4 regions of the Photobacterium satsumensis genome follow, and region 1 is predicted to be linked to each of the others. Evidence: predicted binding sites of a transcription regulator. Region 1 holds the regulator's gene; each other region holds the start of a gene.
The links. Region 1 encodes CRP, which controls carbon source genes, mostly activating them, when cyclic AMP is high. Its sites were predicted from a motif close to TGTGANNNNNNTCACA; they were not measured.
Positions count from the first base shown of each region.

Region 2: L4D79_RS15695 (CidA/LrgA family protein) is a predicted target of CRP. The motif match lies at 3,373-3,388, and genes of this name have one in related genera.
Region 3: typA (translational GTPase TypA) is a predicted target of CRP. The motif match lies at 2,511-2,526, and genes of this name have one in related genera.
Region 4: pyrG (CTP synthase) is a predicted target of CRP. The motif match lies at 2,677-2,692, and genes of this name have one in related genera.

Region 1 covers NZ_JAKJSK010000011.1:14,642-20,143, forward strand. Annotated here, with positions in the region: gene L4D79_RS21315 (hydrolase) at 1-380, shown strand, start outside; gene L4D79_RS21320 (YheU family protein) at 515-736, shown strand; gene L4D79_RS21325 (phosphoribulokinase) at 842-1,711, shown strand; gene L4D79_RS21330 (OsmC family protein) at 1,808-2,212, opposite strand; gene crp (cAMP-activated global transcriptional regulator CRP) at 2,485-3,117, shown strand; gene L4D79_RS21340 (hypothetical protein) at 3,303-3,491, shown strand; gene L4D79_RS21345 (DUF1338 domain-containing protein) at 3,601-4,398, opposite strand; gene astD (succinylglutamate-semialdehyde dehydrogenase) at 4,440-5,502, opposite strand, start outside.
Region 2 covers NZ_JAKJSK010000007.1:904,921-910,422, reverse strand. Annotated here, with positions in the region: gene L4D79_RS15710 (DMT family transporter) at 204-1,094, opposite strand; gene cdd (cytidine deaminase) at 1,229-2,116, opposite strand; gene L4D79_RS15700 (CidB/LrgB family autolysis modulator) at 2,306-2,986, opposite strand; gene L4D79_RS15695 (CidA/LrgA family protein) at 2,983-3,324, opposite strand; gene L4D79_RS15690 (winged helix-turn-helix domain-containing protein) at 3,431-3,976, opposite strand; gene sbcB (exodeoxyribonuclease I) at 4,190-5,502, opposite strand, start outside.
Region 3 covers NZ_JAKJSK010000017.1:67,758-73,259, reverse strand. Annotated here, with positions in the region: gene L4D79_RS26335 (AAA family ATPase) at 1-489, opposite strand, end outside; gene typA (translational GTPase TypA) at 581-2,410, opposite strand; gene glnA (glutamate--ammonia ligase) at 2,895-4,304, shown strand; gene L4D79_RS26320 (DUF4124 domain-containing protein) at 4,427-4,975, shown strand; gene glnL (nitrogen regulation protein NR(II)) at 5,095-5,502, shown strand, end outside.
Region 4 covers NZ_JAKJSK010000019.1:16,953-22,454, forward strand. Annotated here, with positions in the region: gene eno (phosphopyruvate hydratase) at 1-872, opposite strand, end outside; gene pyrG (CTP synthase) at 953-2,593, opposite strand; gene mazG (nucleoside triphosphate pyrophosphohydrolase) at 2,793-3,602, opposite strand; gene relA (GTP diphosphokinase) at 3,684-5,502, opposite strand, start outside.

The sequences.
Region 1 (5,502 bases):
CCCATGATGATGTCGAGCAGCTTGACACCCTGTGGCTGTTCGATGAGTTCGTCACCGCACCCCTGCACGGTTTCAAAGACGCCACCGATTACTACCAGCGCTGTAGCGGACTACCTCGCCTGAGAGAGGTCAAGACCCCGTTGCGGGTGATCCACGCCAAGGACGACCCGTTTATGACCGAGGCGGTGATCCCTACCGAGCCGCTGCCACCGCATATCCAATATGACCTGTACCAGTACGGCGGCCATGTCGGTTTTGTCACCGGCTCGTGGCGCCAACCGGATTTCTGGCTGGAGAAGACAATACCGGAGTGGTTTGACAAGATCCTAGGTTCGAGATCCTCGATCCTAGAGAAGAAACCCTGCTTTTCTGGCTCCTAATTGTCTCGGGCTTAAATCTCTCGCTCTTTCTCTGCCTAGGATCTAGGAACTAGGAACTAGGCTCTTCCCTCTCTACAACTGATGCTTTTGCCAATATAATTGTCCTAACCATCCGCCACCAAAAAGCTGTAACCATGAATATCCCTTGGCAAGACATTGATCCCGATACCCTGACTAACCTGATAGAGCATTTTGTCCTGCGTGAAGGCACCGACTACGGCGAGCGCGAACTCTCGATGGCCGCCAAGGTTGCCCGAGTGCGCCAGCAGCTGGAAAAAGGCGAGGCGGTGATTGTTTACTCCGAGCTGCATGAAACCATCGACATCAAATCCAAGCGCCAACTGGGGCAACATTAACCCTACGTAAGCTTTGTAGACCCGGCATTTTTGACATCCCGGCTTGACCTTACCGCCCAGCCCTGTTAATAACTCTTTCCGTTAATGTTAACGACAGGGTTTGTCATGTCTGCAAAACATCCGATTATTGCAGTAACAGGGTCCTCGGGGGCAGGTACGTCGACCACCTCCGAAGCTTTCCGTAAGATGTTCAATATGATGAGCATCAATGCTGCTTGGCTTGAAGGCGACAGTTTCCACCGGTTTACCCGACCGGAGATGGACGTCGAGATCCGTAAAGCCAAAGAGCAAGGCCGTCATATCAGTTATTTCGGCCCCCAAGCCAACGACTTCCCGTTGCTGGAGACTTTTTTCCGCCAGTACGGTGAAGACGGTAGCGGCCAGTTCCGCCGTTACCTGCACACATTCGACGAAGCCGTGCCTTACAACCTCATGCCCGGCACCTTCACGCCTTGGCAGACCCTACCGGAAAATACCGACCTGCTGTTCTATGAAGGCCTGCACGGTGGTGTCGTCGACGGTGAGGTCAATGCCGCCCAGCATGTCGATTTGCTGATTGGCATGGTGCCGATCGTCAACTTGGAATGGATCCAGAAAATTGTCAGGGATACCCGGGATCGTGGCCATTCCCGCGAAGCGGTAATGGAGTCGATTGTCCGCTCGATGGATGACTACCTCAATTACATCACCCCGCAGTTTTCCCGTACCCACATCAACTTCCAGCGGGTACCGACGGTAGATACTTCCAACCCGTTCAGTGCCAAGGCCATTCCAAGCCTCGACGAAAGCTTTGTGGTGATCCGATTCCGCGGGATCAAGAAGGTGGACTTTCCCTACCTGCTATCGATGATCCAAGGGTCGTTTATGTCGCGCCACAACACCCTGGTGGTACCTGGCGGCAAGATGAGTTTTGCCATGGAGCTGATCATGCGGCCGCTGATCCAGCAGCTGATTGATACGGGGAAAATAGGTTAAGACCGGCGATAGGCGATAGGCGATAGGCGATAGGCGATAGGCGATAGGCGTGATTTTCCTCTCGCCCCGGGCCCATCGCCATTTCTTGCCGCTATATTACTCTTCCACCACCTCATACGAGTGGGTCATCTCAACTCCTTCTCCCAGCATCAGGCACACCGAGCAGTATTTTTCCAGCGAGTCGGCCACTGTTTTGGCCACAACGGCTTCATCGAGGTTTTCACCCGTCACCACAAAGTGCAAGTTGGCGGTGGTGAAAATACGAGGAGCCTGCTCGCGACGCACCGAATTGATTTGCGCTTCACAACCGGTGATCTTCTGTCCTGCAGATTTGAGTCCGTCAACCACATCCACCGAGCTGCACCCACCCGCAGCCATCAGTACCAGCTCCATTGGACTCGGGGCTTTTTCTCCGCCATTGCCGTCCATAACCACGCTGTGGCCGGAATTTGACTGTCCAAGGAAGGTCATATTCTCGACCCATTTCACTCGTGATTGCATTGGTTTCTCCTTACAACTTATAGGGGGTTTCGGCACTATCTAGCAACTGTGTGATCATGTGCACACTTATGACTACAAAATGGCCTTTTCACATAGATCAATATCAAGAAAAGCGCGCCGAAAAAAGATAAAATCTGAACTAATTATTCACGTGAGCTTGCAGCCCAGCGGTTGACTGAATATCCTAAACGACGAACTCATTATGGTTAGGCCCAGCCTCATTTTTTAAAGGACGTCGTTGTTGGGCAACAAACGCAGAGGAAGTTAGTAATATGGTTCCAGGTAAACCTCAAACAGATCCAACTCTAGAGTGGTTTCTTTCCCATTGCCACATTCATAAATACCCTTCAAAGAGTACTTTGATCCACGCGGGTGAAAAAGCCGAGACGCTCTACTACATCGTCAAAGGTTCTGTTGCGGTCCTGATCAAGGATGAAGAAGGTAAGGAAATGATCCTGTCTTACCTAAACCAAGGTGACTTCATCGGTGAATTAGGCCTATTCGAAGAAGGCCAAGAGCGTACTGCATGGGTTCGTGCTAAGACCCCTTGTGAAGTCGCAGAAATTTCTTTCAAGAAGTTCCGCCAGCTAATCCAAGTTAACCCAGACATCCTGATGCGCCTTTCAGCACAGATGGCAAGCCGCCTACAGGTGACGAGCCAGAAAGTCGGTGACTTGGCATTCCTGGATGTAACAGGCCGTATCGCACAGACACTATTGAACCTGGCTAAACAGCCAGATGCAATGACTCACCCAGATGGTATGCAAATCAAGATCACCCGTCAGGAAATCGGCCAAATCGTTGGTTGTTCCCGTGAGACTGTTGGTCGTATCTTGAAGATGCTAGAAGAGCAGAACCTGATCTCTGCCCACGGTAAAACTATCGTTGTTTACGGTACCCGTTAAACCATCCGGTTTACTGCCAGATACTCAAAAAGCCGCACTATGCGGCTTTTTTATTGCCTACCCTGCCCACTTTCATACTTACAGGGCATTACTGTCTACCCCATCACTCTTTTTGTGCTTGTATCTACCCGGCTTAGTGCTACATTGTGCATATCAATTCTCATCACCTGTAATGGAATACCGGTATGGACATCGAACGCTTTTCACCACATAGCTCCCACCACGTGCAGCGCGGCGTCATTTCGCCACTACCCGATACAATTGAAATGACCGGTTTCAGCGACAGCCGTCACTACCTTGAGCAACACGAGAAGGTAAAGCGCCATACACCGGAGTCCCACTTTGGGTATCCGCTCGACAGCCTCAAACACTAAAGTCGGGCGCAAAAAAACCTGTGACCCTATCAGCCACAGGCGCTTTATGTTTTACCCAGTTATGATAATGCAGGGGCCCTCATGAAAGGGCCTTGCTGATTCAGTTGGTTTAACTGGCATCCGTGCTTTCAAAGATTTTATCTGCCGACGCTTCAACGAAGCCGGTATATAGCTCACCGTCCTCTTTCGGATAGCGCTTGGCAAACTCATAGAAGCCGCCCGGTATAGTATGCACGCCATCGATAAACCCAACCTCGACCCGGTCTGCCATGGTCGATGACTGCTCGAGCATCACTTCAGGACTGCCTTTGACCTCACCGCCTGCACTGTTGATTTCAAAGCCATTATGACGCAACAAGTGATTGACCTCATCGACCTCGGTAAACTGCTCAAGCTGGTTCAGGCTAACAGTAAAGTGGTTGGCACCGAAACCATGGGCGGCCAGCCAGCCGGCATATTCGCTTTCAGCCGCCAATAGCTCATAGGTCGCGTAGTCCAAGTCCCATAACCGCCCACCATAGAGAAAGGCCGGATCATGCATGGCCTGCTCCGGCACCTGATCGACCAAATCCCTAACCGTCTGCTGCAGTAACGAGCTGAACTGGCCAACCATCAACTCACTGATAAACACTTTGGGTGCCAGCGGGTTCGGATGCTCAAAATGCTCGGCATACAACTTTTTGGCCTCAAAGTGATAGCGGCCACACGGCTTGTAGCCAATGGCAATGAACGGGGCCGCCAGCCGGTCAAGCCCGACCTTCGGCAGGTTGAATGTCCGCAGCGCAATATGATCGTTGAGCAGCGGCTCTTCTTCGGTCAGCAGATCATGAACCTGAGCGGCTGATGGGCATAGGCGCTGGATGTAATCCTGCCATAGCCCGGCAAATAGTTGCTCTACCCTTTCCATGTGCTCGCTATCCTCTTTGGCTGGTGAATGATTGATGGCCATCAAAGCGAAAGACCCGGTGATAGCTGAGCGGGAAGCTCCGGCTGTTCACCTTCCATCGACGCCATCGGGTATGCACAGTAGTCTGCCGCGTAATACGCACTTGGCCGTAAGTTACCCGACGCGCCAGGTCCACCGAATGGCGCATCGCCACTAGCTCCCGTTAGCTGGCGATTGCGGTTTACAATGCCGGCCCGGATATGTTCAATGAAATACTGCCACTCACTGTCATCGGTCGATACCAAGCCTGCCGATAGGCCATAGCGGGTATCATTGGCCTTTTCTACCGCTTCGTCCAAATCGTGATAACGGTCAACCTGCAGCAGCGGACCAAAGTATTCTTCATCAGGTAGTTCATCGATATTGCTGACGTCGATGATCCCCGGTGTGACAATCGCCCCTTGGCCACGGGTCGCTGGCAGCAGCACTTCACCACCTAGCTCGACCAACTGCGACTGGGCCTGCACAATATTATCAGCCGCCTGAAGCGACACTTGTGCCCCCATAAACGGTGCTGGCTCATCGAACTGGCCACCGACGCGGATCTGGCGGGTTAACTCGAGCAAGCGCGCCAAAATACGATCGCCTTCCACACCGTGAGGTAAGTACAGACGACGAGCGCAGGTACAACGCTGTCCGGCACTGATAAAGGCAGACTGAATAATAGTGTAGACAGTCGCATCCAACTCGCCATAGTGACGGGAGATCACCATCGGATTATTGCCGCCCATTTCCAACGCCAGCATTTTACCCGGCTGGCCGGCAAACTGACGGTGCAGCAAATGGCCGGTATTGGCACTACCGGTAAACAGCAGTCCATCAATGCCCTTGGCACCCGCTAGGGCTTCACCGGTTGCCCGTGCGCCCTGAACCAGGTTAATCACACCCTCAGGCAAACCGGCCTGCTGCCATAACTTCATACATTCTTCAGCCACCTTAGGGGTCAGATCCGATGGCTTAAATACCACGGTATTCCCTGCCAGCAAGGCCGGGACGATATGGCCATTGGGTAGGTGTCCCGGGAAATTATAGGGTCCGAAGACCGCCATGACACCCAATGGACGG
Region 2 (5,502 bases), on a different contig from region 1:
CGTAAACCTCACATGTTGTTGATCATACATGACGACTCAACCTTTAACTTAGCAATAGGTTGGGCGGTTTAGGGAGAGTGTAGACGGTGGTGAAGTGAGACTTGTCGTGGGATTAAGACAACCCCCGAGCGTACCGTTATTTCAGATAGTTACCTAAATAACTTCAGGATGCTTGGGTAAATGCTCGAGGGCAAGTCTTGATATTAAGCTTTTGCCGTGGCCGCTTTTTTATTTTCCCACTGGGTAATGAAAGCAACAGAGGCAATGATAATTGCGGCGCCGAGCCACAACCTGCCTGGTGGAACCCAACCAAAGACGACCCAGCCGCCAAGCACATTCAGAGGTAGTTTGGCATGATCAAACGGCTGAACAAAAGAGGCGTCGGCCACCGCATACGCTTTGGCAATTGCCCACTGGGCCAGCGCAGTTAATAACCCCGCACCACCCAGCAATATCCAAGTTAAACCTGTTTGCGGCAGTGTAAACTCTGGGACGGCTAGGAACAGGTTATACGGTGTGATAAGGATCAGCAGGTATACCACAATGGTGGTTGGTGACTCACTGGATGACATTTTCTTCACCATGAGCGAGTAACAAGCCCAGAAGAATGCAGCAGCCACCGGGAGTAGCGTTGCCCAGCTGAAACCGTCTGACCAAGGTTCTAGGATGATCATCGCGCCGCAGAAACCAGCAAGTGTGGCGATCCAGCGTGCGGTACCGACGTTCTCTTTAAGAAATAGACCTGCACCAATCGTGGCAAACAGCGGTGAGGTCATCAGCAGCGCGATACCCTGCCAGATTGGCACCGGATACGCCAGCGCCCATAGCCACAGTTGAATACCGATTACCGCGAGCAATACACGAAAACAGTGTTGGCCAAAATGTTGGGTGCGCAGTGCATTGCGAATACCTAAGGTTCTTAACCAAGGAAAAATGGCCACCAAGGCAATGAAGTACTGGAATAGGGCAACAGTGGTTGATGGAAGGTGTAAAACCATACTGAGGTACTGTGCCAGGCTGTTGACTATCGCAAAAGCTAAGCCGGCAGTGACCATCCAGCTAGCCCCTTGAATCGGGTTGTGTTGATGAGACATGAAATTAAGGTTTATTGAGTTTATAACTGGAAAATCATACTCCTACCTTTGGTAAGAGAAAACCGCTTTCTGTTCGCTAAGCGACAACAGATACAAAAAAGCCGCCAAATGGCGGCTTATTATCTTCATTGTGCTTATGCAGCAACATAAGACAGTGGAATATCCGGGTTCAGTGCTTCCAGTGTCGTCTGCGTATCAGAGAGATGGCTGATAGTGCTATCCGCTTTTTCAACCAGTGCCGCTTCTTCAATGTCAGCAAGCGGGTAACCCGCCATGTTCATGTTAACCAATGCCACCTGTAACGGAGGAAGGCTAGGGTTGAAAGCTGCATTTTCGGCATACATACCGATAAACGTTTTACCGTCTTTTGCTTTCAGTGCCACACCGCTGAAGTTTTTAGTGTAAGGCGCATGCGCACGGTTAGCCGCTTGGCAAGCTTGTTGAATGAGGGCTTCTGATGCTTCGATTTCCACACCGTTATCAACTTTAGATAGTAGCGCATCAGTTACATTCAGGTCGGCTGGACCAAAAGACTCAGGCAAGTACTCTTGCAGTGACTTAGCAGCACGTTCTGGCAATTGAACAACCAATTCGTTCGCTGTTGTTAGCTCGTTCATGAACTGGCGACAGTGACCACAAGGGCTGTAGTTAATGGTGATATCAGAAATGCCGGTTTCGCCTTTTACCCAAGCATGGCTAATGGCGGATTGTTCTGCGTGAATCGTTTGAGAAAGGCAAGCACCTACAAATTCCATGTTAGCACCGAAATAAAGCGTGCCAGATTGACCACGGACGATTGCGCCAACATAGAAATTAGAAATAGGTGCAACAGAATAAGCAGCGGCAAGCGGAAGTAATGCAACACGCAATTCACTGTCAGTCATGTTGGTTTTCGACATTAACTGAGCAAACACCTCAGGGTTTAAGGTGGCATCGAAATTCTCAGCTTCCAGTACAGGTTTAATTGCAGAAGCCAGATCAGCGGGTAGAGCGCCTAAAGCATCCATTACTTTAGTGTGCATGAGTTTTCACTCCGTCTTGTGTATGGAGAAACATTGTAGGCTTGGTAACGATATAATTGGGTGATCGTGATCACACTTATCAATCAACTGTTGCATCATTTGCAGCAATGCGAGTCGGGTCACACAGGTTGTAAATAAATTATAGAAGATAATCAATTATTTAGTTTTGTATTCGATTACTAGCACATCTTAGCGAAATATTGTCATGATGAGTGGAAACAATACTGGCGCTAAAATTGAAGTGATCACCCCACAAATGACTAAGGCCAATGAGCTGAATGCGCCTTCCTGATAATTTTCCTCTGCCGCTTTCGCTGTGCCTAATGCGTGAGAGACGGTACCCATGGTTAGCCCTTTGGCGATCGGCGCTTTAACACCAATCAGGCGGAATAGAGGGTAGCCCAAAACTGCACCAAATAACCCGGCAATAATAACCATGATAGCGGCAACCGAAGGGAGTCCACCAACTTGTTCGGCCACGGCCATCGCGATTGGGGTCGTCACCGACTTAGGGAGAATCGATGCTGTCAGCTGTGCATCAGCCCCTAGCATCAGTGCGATGCCAGCACCGGTGATCATAGATAACAAGCTACCGATTAAACAGACAGAAAAGATCACCTTCCATTTCTTGCGGATCTGGCTAAGTTGCTCATAAAGTGGAAAAGCCAAGGCAACCACCGCAGGCTCAAGTAACGCATTTAGCCATTTGTTCTGCTCGAAATAGGTTTCATAAGGAACCTCAAGCCACATGAGCAGAGGGATGATCACGAGCAAGCAAATAAGGAGCGGATTAACGATCGGATGCTGGATATGCTTGGAAATATAGCGGGCCGTGTAAAACACGACTAAGGTAGTCAGCAGCCAGATCATTGTTTTTCCTTATAGTGTGTTGCTAAACCTATGGTGACGAAGACCACCACACTACTGCCTATCGTGCTAAGTAGGATGATAAGGGCATTATTGGTCAGAAGATCGAGGTAGTTCATCAGGCCGATGCCAACAGGGACGAACAATAAAGCCATGTGGCGAATCAGCAGGTGGCAGCCTTGCATTGCCCAGTGGGCAGGAATAAGCCCCATAGAAAGAATGGTGAACAATATCAGCATGCCGATGATGCTACCGGGGATGGCTAAACCGGTAAGGTGTTGGATGCCTTTGCCTAACATTAGGCAGACAAAGATAATAAAAAAAGATCGTAGATATGCCATGAGCGCTTCAGAATTGGTAGAAGAAACGCATTTATCATACAAAATAAATGTGATCTAAGCCACACTTAGTTGTCATGAATTTAGTGCATTAAAAAGAGCTAGTACTTCATAAATAGTCTAGAAATGAAGCAGTAATGACCCCCGCAGCCAGCAATGCCAATATGGCAACCGAGATTTTATGTACCACACTGGTTTTTACTATCTCTTCTGTGGCAGATCTAAATTCGTCCTCTTCTTGTTCTGAGCTAGGAGGGGTGACTTGCTCTTGGTCTTCCACTTTTTCAGGCTCATGGACTAGTCGGCAGGTTTTCTCGGGTAGTGGCACCCTAAAGCCATAATGTGGGACGACTTCAATGGGGATAGCCATTTTTTCATTAAGGATAAGCTTCGCTGCCAAAGGTTTTAGTATGTTGTTTAGATCGTAGTGTTGATCGGCGCCGTCTTCATAGGGATCCAGTTGGCTGAAGGTTTTGTTGTGTAACTGCTCATGGCTGATCACTTCACCAGCACAATAGCATAGCGCCTCGAGTAACCGAGACTCATGCAATGTGAGTGGTGTTTCTTTTTTGTCTCGCCATACCAGTAAGTGTACATCTGGCTCAAAGTCGACGTCTGGGAACCGGAAACAGCGTGTTAAAGATTGTGTTGTCATATCAATCACTACAATTCACCCTTCGAATCCATGAATGACAATTTAAAATCCATCATTAATAGTGTTAGTGCTCATACCCAGTTGCGCAATCTCACAACAAAGAATCATTGATGTTAAAAAGCCCCTTGGCTAGATAAGCGCAAGGGGCTTTTAATTTGTGTTTCTATATCAGCAAGCTAGTGGAGTAATAAGACTCCGATAAGCTGTCGTCATTTATACGAGTGTTTGTACGTAATCGTAGACAGCTTTTAAGATCTTCATCTTCTTCTCGCTCGACTGGTGCTCCATGGCAACCGCTTCGAGGTTTTCCATGTAACTTGGTAGGTTTTCTTCGAAGAAGTCCTGGCAGTGGTGTTTCCACTGTTGTTGCTCTTGGAAGTCCAGCGTCATTGGGAAGTTACGGGCACGGTAGCGGAACAGTAGCGGCTTGATACGCTTATCACTAACGTTCAACTCCAGCTTGCCAAGTTCGGCTTCTGGCGTCTTCTGGATGATATCGATGGTTGAACGATCGGCGTTAGAGAAAAAGCCGTCGTAAAGCATCGTGTCGACATTGTCTTTTTTCTCAAACTCGCGCTCGACGCTGTAAATCGCCAGCAGTTTTTCTCGGATTTCCGGATGGGTTTTCAACGTCGCGAGGTTTTTCAGACAAGCTTCACGGTCGATACCAATACGGGCCGCATCTTCGGCGCGAAGAGTTTTCGCCGGAGCAAGTACCGGACACTTATTCAGGTGGATAAGCTTAAGGGGGACTGGCTGTTCATCAGGCCCCAAATCACTACGTTTGGTATACAAGCGCTCGCGCAGTTCATCGGCCGATAGCTCGATAAGCGGGGTAGGATCCATGGCCAGATTCACCGTAATAACCGCGTTCTTGTTATCAGGGTGCCATGCCATCGGCACAATCCAACTGGTATTGCCGCACTCGACACCAAACATCCCTGACACATGCATCAGCGGTGTCATCTCGACGATATCAACCAGCTCTTGAAGTTTACGCTTGTTACGCAACTTGAAGAAGTAATCAAACAGCTTCGGCTGGTTTTGCTTAATAATTTTCGCCAATTCGATGGTGGCGTAAACATCGGCCATGGCATCGTGCGCATTAGCATGTTCAATGCCGTTGGCAACAGACAGGTTCTCAAGCTTGAAGCTTGGCTGACCATCTTCATTGGTTGGCCAGCTTAAGCCATCAGGACGAAGCGCATAGCATGTACGCATGATATCGAGCAGATCCCAACGCGAGTTGCCGTTTTGCCAGCTCCAAGCATATGGGTCGTAGAAATTACGGTAAAGGGTATAACGAGTGACTTCGTCGTCGAAGCGGACATTATTATAGCCAATGACACAGGTATTTGGCTTTGACAGCTCTTTGTGAATTTGGGCTATAAACTCAGGCTCAGACAAGCCTTTCTCATGCGCTTCTTGCGGCGTGATCCCTGTGATCAGGCAGGCTTCAGGCGAAGGCAGGTAGTCGACAGGTGGTTTGCAGTAGATAACCAGCGGCTCACCGATAATGTTCATGT
Region 3 (5,502 bases), on a different contig from region 1:
TTCAATCTTGTCCCACGGTACGTCGACCACTTCGTAGCCAAGTTCACGGTAAGTCGACACCAATTGGGCGTGGATTTTTTCTGCCTCAGCAAAACTGTGCGGCCGCTCGTCATCCTGTACATAGATATCAGTATGCGGGGCACAGACGAAAACAGTCGGAAAATACCCTTTGGCCATCGTTCGGTACTGCTCATCAACCACCTCACCGCCAATCGTCAGGTAAGCGCAAATATCACCGATCGCTCTATCGACAAATGCCGGCATGGTACCCCGCCGGGCTTGCTCGCGTTGATGGTTCATCAACTCAAGGCACAACGCAGCAAAGCGTGGTAAGTCGGTCCAGGGCAGAACGCCGTCAGGAAAAGCGGCCTGCTCGCGGATCAGGCTACGGGAGACTTCAGGGAAAGTCATATATCCCCGCCGTGCCAACGTATCCAGCAGCGAGGTTTTCCCGGCTCCCGGTCCCCCGGTAATAATTATGGGCTGCATAGTCTGTTCTTCTTTTTTTGTAGGGCCAGATACAACAATCCCCCCATGGTAGCACCGATGGGGGGATTGATTAACGGCAATCAGCTAGCAATTATTTTGCTGTACGGCTTGCGCGCTTACGCTCGTTTTCAGTAAGTAGTTTCTTACGGATACGAATGTTTTCTGGTGTTACTTCTACTAGCTCATCTTCATCGATAAACTCTAGCGCTTGCTCAAGTGTGTGCTTGATTGGTGGCGAAAGTACCTGTGCTTCATCAGTACCAGACGCACGTACGTTAGTCAGCTGCTTACCTTTCAGGCAGTTTACTGTCAGGTCGTTAGCACGGTTGTGGATACCGATAACCTGGCCTTCATAAACTTCATCAGCGTGCTCAGCAAACAGACGACCACGCTCTTGTAGGTTAAACAGCGCGTAAGTTAGCGCTTTACCAGTTGCGTTCGAAATTAGAACACCGTTGTTACGCTGACCAATAATGCCACCTTTGTGTGGACCATAGTGATCAAACGTGTGGTACATCAGACCAGAACCTGAAGTCAGTGTTAGGAACTCAGTTTGGAAACCAATAAGACCACGAGAAGGCATCATAAAGTCCATACGTACACGACCTTTGCCATCTGGAGACATGTCAGTCAGCTCACCTTTACGCAGGCCGATGTTCTCCATGATGCCACCTTGGTGCTCTTCCAGCACGTCGATAGTCACAGTTTCGTACGGTTCCATCAGCTGACCATCTTCTTCTTTGATGATAACTTCTGGACGAGATACCGCTAGCTCAAAACCTTCACGGCGCATGTTTTCAATCAGGATAGACAGGTGAAGTTCACCACGGCCTGAAACACGGAAACGGTCTGGGTTATCAGTTTCTTCAACGCGAAGTGCAACGTTGTGTACCAATTCTTTCTGCAGACGCTCAAGGATGTTACGTGAAGTAACGAACTTACCTTCTTTACCCGCAAACGGAGACGTGTTTACCTGGAAAGTCATGGTTACAGTTGGCTCATCAACAGACAGAGCAGGCAGAGCCTCAACCGCGTTCACGTCACAGATAGTGTCAGAGATTTTCAGCTCGCCAAGACCGGTGATTGCAATGATGTCGCCCGCCGTTGCTTTTTCAACTTCGTGACGCTCAAGGCCAAGGTAACCCAGTACAGTACCGACTTTACCGTTACGTTTCTTACCGTCAGCACCTACAATAGTAACCTGCTGGTTTGGTACCACAGAGCCGCGAGTTACACGAGCAACACCGATAACACCCACGTAAGAGCTGTAGTCTAGCTGAGAGATTTGCATCTGTAGGCTGCCATCAACGTCAACGCTTGGGGCGTCAACCGTATCAACAACCGCTTGGAACAATGGCTCCATGTTCTCGCCAACTTCGCCTTCCTCCATTGTTGCCCAGCCATTAAGAGCTGAAGCATAAACAGTCGTGAAGTCTAGCTGCTCATCTGTTGCACCTAGGTTGTCGAACAGATCGAATACTTGATCCATAACCCACTCAGGACGTGCGCCCGGACGGTCGATCTTGTTGATAACAACGATAGGCTTCAGGCCGTGGGCAAACGCTTTCTGGGTTACGAAACGTGTCTGAGGCATCGGGCCGTCAACGGCATCAACGATAAGCAGTACAGAGTCAACCATCGACATAATACGCTCAACTTCACCACCGAAGTCGGCGTGTCCTGGGGTATCTACGATGTTGATGCGGTAATCATTCCAGTTAATCGCTGTGTTCTTAGCAAGAATGGTAATACCACGCTCTTTTTCGATGTCGTTGGAATCCATTACGCGTTCTTCAACTTCACCGCGAGACTCTAACGTGCCAGACTGCTGAAGCAGTTTGTCAACCAGGGTGGTTTTACCGTGGTCAACGTGCGCAATAATTGCGATATTTCTTAATTTATCGATCTGTGGATTAGACATGGATTCACATTCACTCAGAACATGCAGCGACCGGATGGCGCTACTTGGTTAAAAAAACGGCTCATAATCTAACAGATTTTACTCCAAAACCCACGTAATATGTGATTTATATCACCGCCTTTTTCGTTCTGCCTGCTTTATTCATGCTTTACGCTACATCGGAGGCCGCCAAAGCCCCCCTCCAAACGCCTTTTCCACCCACTTTTCCCTACCAAGCCAATTGACAATATGTCGCGCTGGGCTAATGTAGATACGCGCACCAATAAAGGGATTAAAGCTCACTACGCACCATTTTGGTGCAATAAATCCCCTTAATGGTGCAAACAAAGGACTAATTCAGCCCGGAATACCTGCCAAGTGCGCTATTTTGGGGCTTTAAAAAGTTGGCACAGTTATCGCATTGTATTTTAGCAATAGAGCGAAATACGCTCATTACTATTTTATTGCGGCCTGATGCCCAATCTAACACCGGAGGTTATTCAAGATGTCAGTAGAAAACGTACTTGCGCTGATCCAGGAAAACGAAGTTAAGTTTGTTGACCTACGCTTTACCGATACCAAAGGTAAAGAGCAGCACATCTCTATCCCATCCCACCAGATCGATGCTGACTTCTTTGAAGAAGGCAAAATGTTCGATGGCTCTTCTGTTGCAGGTTGGAAAGGTATCAATGAATCAGACATGGTGATGATGCCGGATGCAGCTAGCGCGGTACTTGACCCATTCACGGAAGATTCAACGCTTAATATTCGTTGTGACATCCTTGAGCCTGCAACAATGCAAGGCTACGACCGTGACCCTCGCTCTATCGCTAAGCGCGCAGAAGACTTCATGCGTTCGACAGGCCTTGCTGATAACGTACTTGTTGGTCCTGAGCCAGAGTTCTTCTTATTTGATGACGTGAAGTTCAACACCGACATGTCAGGCTCTTTCTTCAAGATCGATGACGTAGAAGCGGCATGGAACACAGGTTCTGATTTCGATGGTGGTAACAAAGGCCACCGTCCTGGCGTGAAAGGTGGCTACTTCCCAGTCGCACCGGTTGATTCATCGCAAGATATTCGTTCTGCAATGTGTTTAATCATGGAAGAAATGGGTCTAGTTGTTGAAGCTCACCACCATGAAGTTGCGACGGCGGGTCAAAACGAAATCGCAACACGCTTCAATACCCTAACGACGAAAGCTGATGAAATCCAAGTGTACAAATACGTTGTTCACAACGTTGCCCACGCATTTGGTAAAACAGCAACCTTCATGCCTAAGCCACTCGTTGGTGATAACGGCAGCGGTATGCACGTTCACATGTCTCTAGCAAAAGATGGTCAAAACCTGTTTGCAGGTGACAAATACGGCGGCCTATCTGAAATGGCGCTTTACTACATTGGCGGTATCATCAAGCACGCACGTGCTATCAACGCCTTTGCAAACCCAGCAACTAACTCGTACAAGCGTCTTGTTCCTGGCTTCGAAGCACCAGTCATGCTGGCTTACTCTGCACGTAACCGTTCAGCGTCAATCCGCATTCCAGTTGTACCTAGCCCGAAAGCACGTCGTATCGAAGTACGTTTTGGTGACCCAGCAGCGAACCCATACCTAGCATTCGCAGCAATGCTGATGGCAGGCCTAGATGGTATCCAGAACAAGATCCACCCGGGCGAAGCGATGGATAAAGACTTGTACGACCTACCAGCAGAAGAAGCAGCTGAAATCCCAACGGTTGCTGAATCGCTACAGGGCGCACTTCAGTCACTAGACGAAGACCGTGAGTTCCTAACTTCTGGCGGTGTATTCTCTGACGACTTCATCGATTCTTACATCGAGCTGAAGTCTCAGGATGTTGCGAAAGTCAACATGACAACGCACCCACTAGAGTTCGAACTGTACTACTCAGTTTAAGTAACTGATAAGCAAGTCGATATAATAGATTTAGGCCAGCTTCACAAGCTGGCCTTTTTGATCTTGTTCCCTACCAGCCCCAATGCCAACAATGAGGGATCATCCACCGTCTGATAACAAACATGTACAGAACATCCCGCTTGCTAACAGCACTTCTGTTATTCTCAACCATCACCGCCGCCAGCGACATCTATACCTGGCAAGATGAAGATGGCGTCACCCACTTCTCCGACCGACCCCATCCCGGTGCATCGGTGATAAGCATTCAGGCCCCCAAAAAATCAACGGCTCCCCAACCTCCTGTCGCCGAAACAGACCCTGACACCGAGCCGCTAACCGAGTCCGCCCTGCCGCCCGCCAGCATCCTGCTGACTACCCCATCCGATCAGCAAACCCTGCGCGACAACCAGGGCAATATGACCATCATGGCCTCGTCTAACCGCAAGCTCAACCAAGGCCACAGCGCTCGGTTGCGCCTCGATGGTGACATCTACGGCCGTCCCCAGGCCCAGCTTATCTGGCCTCTTACCAATATTGACCGCGGCAGCCATACCCTACAGGTAGAATTGCTAAAACACGGCAAGGTTATTGCATCATCTGAAGAGATAACTGTCTTCTTGCACCGTGCCCGTATCAACCAGCGCCCGGCACCACTCCCAGTGCCCAAATAACAGGCGTCGCCATTTTTTCGTTCACGATACCAGACAGACAGGCTACACTTGATTGCACCAACGTGGTGCATTAGCGGTTCAGTGCACCATGATGAACTGCACCAACAAGGATGGTAACTGTGACGGCTGACTTTTCTTCCCTGATCCTAGACAACCAAGTCACGGCAATCGTATTACTCGATGAGTCGCTGACCATACGCTACGTCAACCCGGCAGCCGAGCAATTGCTATCGTTCAGCAAGCGTCGACTCAACAACACCTGCTTCCCGGATCTGCTCCAGCATACTTCGTTAGATCTGGGCCTTATTTCCGACACCCTACAAAGCGGGCAAGGATTGGCAGACAGCGATGTCACCTTTGTCATCGACGGACGTCACCACACCCTAGAGCTCAATGCCAGCCCGCTGTCATGGCAGCGCGAGCTGTTGATATTGCTCGAGCTCAAGCCGATTGACCAGCAACGCCGGATCAGCCAAGAGCTCAGCCAGCATGCCCAGCAGCAAGCCGCCAAGGAGTTGGTACGCGGA
Region 4 (5,502 bases), on a different contig from region 1:
TCGATAGAAACGATTGGGTACTGGTTAGCAAGATCTTGTAGGTAGAAGTTAAACTCTTCAGAAGTGAAGATTTTGCCTTCGCCTTTCATGTTGTAGTTGCCAGCTTCTTTGTCGTAGAACTCAGATGCAGCACAGTCCATAGCAAGAGTAACGTCTTTGCCTAGTACGTAGCCTGCAGCTTCAACAGCTTCTTTGATTGCAGCAAGTGCAGCAGCGTTTGACTCTAGGTTAGGAGCGAAACCACCTTCGTCACCAACAGCAGTGCTTAGGCCTTTCGCCTTAAGTACTTTAGCTAGGTTGTGGAATACTTCAGCACCGATGCGTAGACCTTCTTTAAGAGTTTTCGCGCCAACTGGCTGGATCATGAACTCTTGGATGTCAACGTTGTTATCAGCGTGCTCACCACCGTTGATGATGTTCATCATTGGTAGAGGCATAGAGAACTGACCTGCAGTACCGTTTAGCTCTGCGATGTGCTCGTATAGAGGCATGCCTTTAGCCGCTGCAGCAGCTTTAGCGTTAGCTAGAGATACAGCTAGGATTGCGTTTGCACCGAAGTTAGACTTGTTTTCAGTACCGTCTAGGTCAAGCATGATCTGGTCGATGTCAGCTTGAGATTTAGCGTCTTTACCTACAAGAGCTTCCGCGATTGGGCCGTTCACAGCTTCAACAGCTTTAAGAACACCTTTACCTAGGAAACGAGACTTGTCACCGTCGCGTAGCTCAAGAGCTTCACGAGAACCAGTTGATGCACCAGATGGTGCAGCAGCCATACCTACGAAACCGCCTTCTAGGTGAACTTCAGCTTCTACAGTTGGGTTACCACGTGAATCAATGATTTCACGACCTAGAACTTTAACGATCTTAGACATTGTGTTTCCTCTTGCTTTATCTTGAAATTAAAAGCTAAAAAAATAGCTGCAGCCATCACTGCTGCAGCTATCCGTAATCCTTACTTGTTAAGATCACCACGCTGGTTGGCGCCAGCAGCCTTCACGAATCCTTCAAATAGAGGGTGACCATCGCGAGGTGTCGAGGTGAACTCTGGGTGGAACTGAGCAGCCACAAACCATGGGTGGTTAGGGATCTCGATGATTTCCACCAACTTCTTGTCTGATGACAGACCTGAAATCTTCAGACCTGCTTTCTCTAGACGAGGAAGTAGGTTGTTGTTTACTTCATAGCGGTGACGGTGACGCTCATGTACTGTTGGGTTACCGTATAGCTCACGCGCTTTAGAACCATCAGCCAAGTGACATAGCTGAGAACCCAGACGCATTGTACCGCCCAGATCCGATTTTTCTGTACGCTCTTCAACGTTACCTTCGCCGTCAACCCACTCGGTGATCAAACCAACCACTGGGTGCTTAGACTGGGCGTCGAACTCTGTAGAGTGTGCGCCTTCAAGACCGGCCACATTACGGGCAAACTCAATCAGGGCAACTTGCATACCTAGGCAGATGCCAAGGTAAGGAATTTTGTTTTCACGGGCGTATTGTGCAGTTTGGATTTTACCTTCTACACCACGGCCGCCGAAGCCACCAGGAACCAAGATAGCGTCAAGGCCTTCCAGTACTTCTGTACCTTTAGACTCAACATCCTGAGAATCAACGTACTTGATCTTCACTGACAGGCGGTTCTTAAGACCGGCATGCTTCAGTGCTTCATTCACTGACTTGTACGCATCTGGTAGTTCGATGTACTTACCCACCATACCGATAGTCACTTCAGCTGTCGGGTTAGCTTCTTCGTAGATCACTTGCTCCCACTCAGTCAGGTTCGCTTCTGGCGCTGTAATGCCAAAGCGCTGACATACAAGATCATCAAGACCTTGAGCTTTAATAAGCTGCGGGATTTTGTAGATAGAATCTACGTCTTTCATTGAAATAACCGCTTTTTCCTGCACATTACAGAACAGCGCGATTTTCGCACGCTCGTTAGCAGGGATGTTACGGTCAGAACGACATACTAGGATGTCAGGCTGGATACCGATAGAAAGCAGTTCTTTCACTGAGTGCTGAGTTGGCTTGGTTTTCACTTCGCCAGCTGCTGCCAAGTATGGAACAAGCGTCAGGTGCATGAACATTGCGCGTTCACGGCCAAGCTCAACCGCTAGCTGACGGATTGCTTCCATAAATGGTAGAGATTCGATATCACCTACTGTGCCGCCGACTTCGACGATAGCTACGTCGTGGCCTTCAGCACCAGCAATAACACGTTCTTTGATCGCATTGGTGATGTGTGGGATAACCTGAATCGTTGCACCTAGGTAGTCACCACGACGCTCTTTACGCAATACATCGGCGTAAACACGTCCCGCAGTGAAGTTGTTGCGCTTGGTCATCTTGGTACGGATGAAACGCTCATAGTGGCCTAGGTCAAGGTCAGTCTCTGCACCGTCTTCCGTTACGAATACTTCACCATGCTGAATTGGGCTCATTGTGCCTGGGTCAACGTTGATGTAAGGGTCTAGCTTCATCATAGTCACGTTTAGACCACGTGCTTCTAGAATAGCCGCCAGCGATGCTGCAGCAATACCTTTACCTAGTGAGGATACGACCCCGCCCGTAACAAAAATGTAATTCGTCGTCATGTTTTACCTGGAAGATTGGTATAGAGGATATAAAATGTATCTGGACGGGAAATTAGTATACCAGACACACTTTATTGCCACAACGTGAAAACTATCACAGCACGTTTGGTTTTTTTTTGTCTCAAATCAATTCTACTAAACTAGATGACTATAGATTGAGCATTCACTCGCGCGACTGCCACTATCTCCCCCACCTCGCTTACTTTGTCTTCAGTTCGTTGCGCTTGACCTCATCCCAGATAGCATCCAGATATTCCAGGGAGCAATCGTCAATACGCATCCCTCTTTCTAGCACAGTTTTCTCCACTTCGCGAAAACGGCGCTCGAATTTCTGGTTGGCTTTCTTCAGAGCCACTTCCGGTTTGACCTGAACATGACGGCTAAAGTTCGCCACGGCGAATAGCAAGTCTCCCATTTCTTCTTCGATTTTAGTCTGATCAGGTGACACTTGGGTGACTTCTTCCATGACTTCGTCTATCTCCTCATGCACCTTGCCGACCACCGGGCCGAGGGTGTCCCAGTCAAAACCATGCTTGGCACAGCGCTTCTGAATTTTATCAGCCCGGATAAGGGAAGGCAGGGCCTGTGGGATGTTAGCCAATACACTGGCATCCTCACCTTTGGCAGAGCGCTCCTTGGCCTTCTCAGCTTCCCAATTGGCATTAATTTCTGCCTCGCAGGTAAACTCAGTATCGGCAAAGACATGGGGATGGCGACGGGTAAGCTTCTCGTTGAGCCCCTTGACCACACCATCAAAATCAAACAGCCCCTGCTCTTTGCCTAGCTGGCAGTAGAAAATCACCTGGAATAACAGATCACCGAGCTCCTCACGCACATCATCCCAACTCTGCTGCTCGATAGCATCAGCCACTTCGTAAGCTTCTTCCAGGGTATGCGGTACAATGGAAGCGAAGGTCTGTTTCAAGTCCCACGGACAGCCCTGCTGTGGGTCGCGCAACGTGGTCATGATGTCAACCAATTGTTCAATGGGCGCTTTGTTCTCGCTCATGCTGTGATTTCCTTTATTTGGCTAAAAAAAAGCGGGTCGCCTTCGCTTCCCGCTTCAAATAGTTATGTTCTGACTGCCATTTTAGTGCAATCGCTTGGCCTCGGCGACGTCTCTCACCTGCTCGATACGCTTGAGTACCCGGCTCAAGACCTCAAGGTCGGTCAATTCGATATCGAAATCCATGATCGACATCTGCTTCTTGTAATCGACCCGGCTCTTCATTCCGGCGACTTTGACTTTTTCATTGGCCAAGGTATTGGTGAGCTCTTTGAGCAGCCCATTGCGTTCCGCTGCCGTCACCCGGACAGTGATATGGTAGTTGCCGACAAAGCCACCGCCCCACACCGTATCGATGATCCGCTCAGGGGCCACATGGCGCAGCTCCTCAAGCTGTTCACAGTCACTGCGGTGGACCGAAATCCCCCGGCCCTGCGTCACGAACCCCTGGATATCATCGCCCGGGATCGGCTGGCAGCAGCGAGCCAGGTGGGTCATCAGATTATCCACCCCTTCCACCACCACCGCATCACGCTGTGGTTTTTTGCTCGTCGCAGGCTTGCTGCTCGCTTCGGTCAGTTTCTCCAGCAACTGCTGGTCTTCTTCCTCAGCCGTCGGCTTGTTGACCAGGGCATTGATGTGGTTGATTACCTGGTTAATTCGCAGATCACCGCTACCGATCCCGGCAAACAACTCATCAGCCGAATTGACATTGAAACGCTTGAGCCCATAGGCCTCGGCATCTTTCATGGTCGCGCCGATTTTCACCAGCTCGATGTCCAATATATCCCGGCCTGCTGCAATGTTCTTGTCCCGATCTTGCTTACGGAACCAAGCATGAACCTTGGAACGGGCACGGCTCGATGTAACAAAACCAAGATTAGGGTTCAGCCAGTCTCGCGACGGATTGGGCTCTTTCTGGGTAATAATTTCGACCTGTTCACCCATTTGCAAGTGATATGTGAAAGGCACAATGCGCCCTTCCACCTTAGCGCCAATACAGCGGTGACCGACCTCTGAGTGAATATGGTAAGCAAAATCCAGCGGGGTCGCATTCAGTGGCAAATCCACCACGTCCCCTTTCGGTGTAAAGGCATAAACACGGTCATCAAACACCTGACTGCGTAGCTCATCGAGCATCTCACCAGAGTCGGACATCTCTTCCTGCCAGGCCAGCAGTTTACGAAGCCAGTTGATTTTTTCATCATAAGACGATTTTGCGCCCCCCGATGAACCTTCTTTGTATTTCCAGTGAGCAGCGACCCCCAGCTCCGATTCTTCATGCATCTGCTTGGTGCGGATCTGGATCTCGATGGTTTTACCTTCCGGTCCCAAGACCACGGTATGGATCGACTGGTAACCATTCGGCTTGGGGTTGGCGACATAGTCGTCAAACTCTTTTGGCAGATGGCGGTACTTGGTGTGTACCACCCCTAACGCGGCATAACAATCTTGCAGCTGGTCGGCAATAATACGGACGGCACGGACATCGAACAGCTCATCGAACGCCAAGCTTTTCTTCTGCATTTTTCGCCAGATACTATAGATGTGCTTCGGTCGACCGTGTACCTCGGCTCTGATCTGTGACGCCTTCATCGAATCGGCCAAATCTGTCACGAAGTGTTCGATATAATATTCACGATCGATTCGGCGCTCAGATAGCTGCTTGGCAATCTGCTTATAGGTATCGGGGTGATTGTAGCGGAAGGCATAATCTTCAATCTCCCACTTGAGCTGACCAATACCCAGTCGGTTAGCCAATGGCGCATAGATATTGGCACATTCCTTTGCCGCAGCCCGACGCACCGCATCCGGCTCGTCCTTAACTTCGCGCAGGTTGCAGATCCGCTCAGCCAGCTTGATCACCACGCAACGGAAGTCATCGACCATCGACAGCAGCATG